2 regions of the Paenibacillus sp. VMFN-D1 genome follow, and region 1 is predicted to be linked to the other one. Evidence: a T-box and tRNA genes for the amino acid it is inferred to sense, from the RefSeq annotation. Region 1 holds a T-box; the other holds one or more tRNA genes.
The links. The T-box of region 1 lies ahead of tyrS (tyrosine--tRNA ligase). A T-box ahead of a tRNA ligase gene usually reads a tRNA of that ligase, here a tRNA-Tyr.
Positions count from the first base shown of each region.

Region 2: it has a tRNA-Tyr gene. The T-box ahead of tyrS (tyrosine--tRNA ligase) is inferred to sense a tRNA for this amino acid. The anticodon was not compared.

Region 1 is NZ_QRDU01000001.1:398,127-400,493, reverse strand. It holds gene tyrS (tyrosine--tRNA ligase) at 1-1,047, opposite strand, end outside; T-box leader at 1,106-1,370, opposite strand; gene C7820_RS01870 (transglycosylase domain-containing protein) at 1,519-2,367, shown strand, end outside.
Region 2 is NZ_QRDU01000002.1:332-2,698, forward strand. It holds tRNA gene C7820_RS15070 (tRNA-Ser) at 1-6, shown strand, start outside; tRNA gene C7820_RS15075 (tRNA-Glu) at 16-90, shown strand; tRNA gene C7820_RS15080 (tRNA-Val) at 184-259, shown strand; tRNA gene C7820_RS15085 (tRNA-Met) at 295-368, shown strand; tRNA gene C7820_RS15090 (tRNA-Asp) at 406-482, shown strand; tRNA gene C7820_RS15095 (tRNA-Phe) at 540-615, shown strand; tRNA gene C7820_RS15100 (tRNA-Thr) at 639-714, shown strand; tRNA gene C7820_RS15105 (tRNA-Tyr) at 718-803, shown strand; tRNA gene C7820_RS15110 (tRNA-Trp) at 814-887, shown strand; tRNA gene C7820_RS15115 (tRNA-His) at 919-994, shown strand; tRNA gene C7820_RS15120 (tRNA-Gln) at 1,017-1,091, shown strand; tRNA gene C7820_RS15125 (tRNA-Gly) at 1,098-1,172, shown strand; tRNA gene C7820_RS15130 (tRNA-Cys) at 1,182-1,255, shown strand; tRNA gene C7820_RS15135 (tRNA-Arg) at 1,268-1,344, shown strand; tRNA gene C7820_RS15140 (tRNA-Leu) at 1,362-1,441, shown strand; gene C7820_RS15145 (LiaF transmembrane domain-containing protein) at 2,176-2,367, shown strand, end outside.

The DNA of each region.
Region 1 (2,367 bases):
CTCGTTTGCGGGAATATCGCGCAGCTCGATATCTTCAGGAAGCGCACGCTGCTGAAAGACAGTGACGAAATGCTGCCGGGCCGCTTCGGCCGCCTCCTGCCCGTGGTACATCCGGACAAAAGCTGCCGCCAGGCTCATTTTGGCATCCCTTGGGTGAATACGGCCGCCTTCCAATCCTTCACGCAGAATTTGAAGGTCTTCATTCGTGATATCCGTGGCCAGCTCGAAGTATTTCACCATCAGCCCATCCGGCACCGACATCGTTTTGCCGAACATTTCGTTCGGTGCGTCATCGATTCCGATGTAATTGCCGAGGCTTTTGCTCATCTTCTGCACGCCATCCAGCCCTTCCAGCAGCGGAAGCGTGATCGCCACCTGCTGTTCTCCCCCGTATTCCTTCTGCAATGTGCGGCCCATCATGAGATTAAACGTCTGATCCGTATCGCCGATCTCGATATCCGTCTCCAGCGCCACCGAATCCATGCCCTGCATCAGCGGGTAGAAAAACTCGTGAATGCTGATCGGGAGCCCGCCGGCATACCGTTTGGAAAAATCGTCTCGCTCCAGCATGCGGGCCACCGTCACTTTGGAACCGAGCCCGATCACGTCGGCAAAGGTCATCGGGCCGAGCCATTCGGAGTTGTAGTATACCTTCGCTTTGTCGGGACTTAATATTTTGAACGCCTGAGCCTGATACGTTTCCGCATTCCGCTTCACGTCCTCTTCCGTCAGCTGCCTGCGGGTTTCCGATTTCCCGGTCGGGTCGCCGATCCGGCCCGTGAAATCCCCGATGATCAGCTGCACCTCATGTCCCAGCTCCTGAAACTGCCGCAGCTTGTGCAGCACTACCGTGTGCCCCATATGAATGTCCGGAGCGGATGGATCAAGACCCAGCTTTACCTTGAGCGGCCGTCCTTGCACAACCGACCGGATCACCTTGCGTTCCAGCTCTTCGTTCGGCAGGATTTCGACCGTCCCCCTCCTGATGACAGCCAGTTGGCGTTCAACCTCTTCCTTCTGGGCCGGCATAAGTTGTTCCCACTTCATCGTCATCAACCTCTCTCTGATCCGTTTAGAATGTACAGCAAAAAGGCTCCTTCTCGTCCCAAGGGACGAGAAGGAGCCTGCTCGCGTTACCACCCTAATTAAAGCAGCCGTTTCGGGGACGATCCCCTTCCACCCACTGCTTTCACTTCATTACGATAACGGACTGCCAGGTCCGGTGCCAGACTACTTACGCTCCTGGTGACGCGCGTTCCTCCGGACGGCTCAAGACGGTAATTCAAAGGGAGAGGCTGCCGGTTTGCACCACCCACCGGCTCTCTGATCAGCCCAGGCTCCCTTCTACTGGAGTCTTTCTTTGCCTTTTGACGATATGTTCTTTTTGGATTAACCCTATTTATACCACACACCCGAAAAAAGTCAATGATTGCCATCCATTTGGCCACGATTCGATCTCTGCATTCAAAATACGCAATTTATGCTATAATAGTTCCGTCAAAAGGAGGATAGCCACGAATGGTTGAAGATAACAAACAAAAGCCGGAAGAGCAGACCGCTCCGAAAAAACGGTCCTACGGCCGCATCATCGGCCTTACCGCGATGTGGACGCTGGTCGTCATCGTTATGGGAGCACTGTTCGCCGGCGGTACGGCAGCCGGGTACCTCACTTCCATCGTGAAGGATGATCCGGTCCGTTCCAGGGCATTGATTGACCAGAAGATGAGCGAGAACTCCATTACGGGATTCGCCTACTTCCGTGACGGCACCCCCATCGGACAGCTTCGGACCGATGAGGACAGACGCCCCGTGGAGTATAAGCAGATACCGCCCATCGTCATCGACGCCGTCGTATCGATTGAAGACAATAACTTTTTTACACATAAGGGTGTTGACATCAAGGGCACGCTCCGTGCCGTCAAGCAGAAGCTTCTGCATGAATCCGTGCAGACCGGAGGAAGCACGCTCACCCAGCAGCTGGCCAGACGCGTATTCCTGAACCTGGACAAAACGGAAGACCGGAAATTCAAGGAAATTTTGCTCGCGCTCCGGCTGGAGCGGTTTATGACGAAAGAAGAAATTATAACGGCATACTTAAACAAGGTTCCGTTCGGCAACGGATCCAGCGGCTACAATCTGTACGGTATTCAGGCCGCAGCCAAAGGCATTTTTAATATTAGTGATCTCAGTAAATTGAACGTCGCCGAGGCGGCTTATTTGGCCGGTCTTCCTCAGCTGCCTTCCAGATATTCGGCCTTCAACGGCAAAGGCGAGTTTAACGAAGCCAACTTTAAGCGCGCCATCGACCGGCAGCATCTGGTGCTCCGGCGTATGCTTGAGGAGAACAAAATCACGGAAGCCCAGTAT
Region 2 (2,367 bases), on a different contig from region 1:
CCGCCATTATAGTTTGGCCCGTTGGTCAAGGGGTTAAGACACCTCCCTTTCACGGAGGTAACATGGGTTCGAATCCCATACGGGTCACCACTTTAATTATTAGCTTCAGGGATGAGAATCCCAAAGAAAAAATGCTTGCCTTTTTAGTGGTTTATCTGCTAAGATATTAAAAGTGTTTCTTATGGAGGCTTAGCTCAGCTGGGAGAGCATCTGCCTTACAAGCAGAGGGTCGGGGGTTCGATCCCCTCAGCCTCCACCATCTATACTTTAAAGAAAATAAATATTTTTTAATGACGCGGGGTGGAGCAGTCCGGTAGCTCGTCGGGCTCATAACCCGAAGGTCGCAGGTTCAAATCCTGCCCCCGCAATTTATCTCCTTACGTATGGAGATACATAATTGGCCGTGGAACCGTGGTGTAGAGGCCTAACATGCCTGCCTGTCACGCAGGAGATCGCGGGTTCGAATCCCGTCGGTTCCGCCATTTATTTTCTTGAGAGTTTAGTTTGTTGCAATAATGCTCTTAATAAAAACAAAATTAGGCTCGGTAGCTCAGTCGGTAGAGCAGAGGACTGAAAATCCTCGTGTCGGCGGTTCGATTCCGTCCCGAGCCACCATGAATTTAATAACAAGCATAAAAGCCGGTGTAGCTCAATTGGTAGAGCAACTGACTTGTAATCAGTAGGTTGGGGGTTCAAGTCCTCTCGCCGGCACCATATGGAGGCTTAGCGAAGTGGCCAAACGCAGCAGACTGTAAATCTGTTCTCGTACGAGTTCGGTGGTTCGAATCCATCAGCCTCCACCAGTTTTATTATAGGGGCATAGTTTAAAGGTAGAACAGCGGTCTCCAAAACCGTTAGTGTGGGTTCAATTCCTGCTGCCCCTGCCATTCGAAATACAGTTTCATATCTTTTATTATGGCGGTCGTGGCGAAGGGGTTAACGCACCGGATTGTGGCTCCGGCATTCGTGGGTTCAAGTCCCATCGATCGCCCCATAACTTATAATGACAATCTTGTTGGGGATTAGCCAAGCGGTAAGGCAACGGACTTTGACTCCGTCATGCATAGGTTCGAATCCTATATCCCCAGCCAGTTTAAGCGGACGTGGCTCAGCGGTAGAGCATCGCCTTGCCAAGGCGAGGGTCGCGGGTTCGATTCCCGTCGTCCGCTCCATTTGATTTCGGCGCCATAGCCAAGTGGTAAGGCACAGCTCTGCAAAAGCTTTATCCCCAGTTCGAATCTGGGTGGCGCCTCCATTAATTTCATATGCGCCCTTAGCTCAGCTGGATAGAGCGTTTGACTACGAATCAAAAGGTCAGGAGTTCGAATCTCTTAGGGCGCGCCATTTTTTTAACTGAATATGCCGGTGTGGCGGAATTGGCAGACGCGCGCGACTCAAAATCGTGAGGGAAACCGTGGGGGTTCGAGTCCCTTCACCGGCATCATAGAGAAAAGCCTTGGATATCTTTCCAAGGCTTTTTCTTGTATAGACTAACATTGTAAACCGAGCCATCGTTCGTCGTTCGTTAATCTCCCATCCCGCTATATTGCACTTCTCCTTCCAATCAGCCACCTGATGATATCCCGCAGAAAGGCGGCCATTTTAATTCGTATTGCGTTTATTTGTATGGCTTGTATGGCGTTTAATTCGTATCCTTTTGTTTTATGTAGGTCCTATCCGCATAATGTTCTCTTTATATGACATGCCCTCGTAAGATGGGAGTAAGAGGGTGTACAACAGCCTTGAACAAGATCCTCTGATCATCCGTTCGTTCTACCATTACTCCCTTTGAACGTGTTCCCCATCCTTGTTTAAAGTTGATAAACCATTCCAGCCGGCTTTACCGGGGCTAAACTGGCTCAATGTTTCTTTAGCTAAGAGCTAAATCCCTTGCTCAGAGCCTCCAACGATTCCCTATCCCAAGCATTGTTTAAGTAAACTGCTCATTGAAGTTCCCATAGCGTGTCGATCATGCCCTATAAACGGGATATTGGAGCTTCAGTGGAGGATGTGGCTGCCGCGTTCCATGCAGAAAAAGCTTGCTTCGTCTAAGGTCCGAGCCTTCCCCCGACTTAGGTCTAGGATTAAAAACCGTCTGGGGTCCGTTTTGGAAAACCCGGATAGAACCTAAAATAGAGTCATAAGGTTGATACAAACGAAAGGCGGTGACAAAGCATGAGAACAAATAAAACTTCTGGTTGGGCGATCGTATTGATCGCAATCGGAGCACTGATGCTCCTGGGAGTATTCGCTCCATTATTCGGCAGGCTGATCGGATTGATCTTCCCGATCCTGATGATCGTGCTCGGCTATTATGGAATTCGCAGAGGTAAGGTGGTCATCGGTACGATTATCCTCGCATTCGGT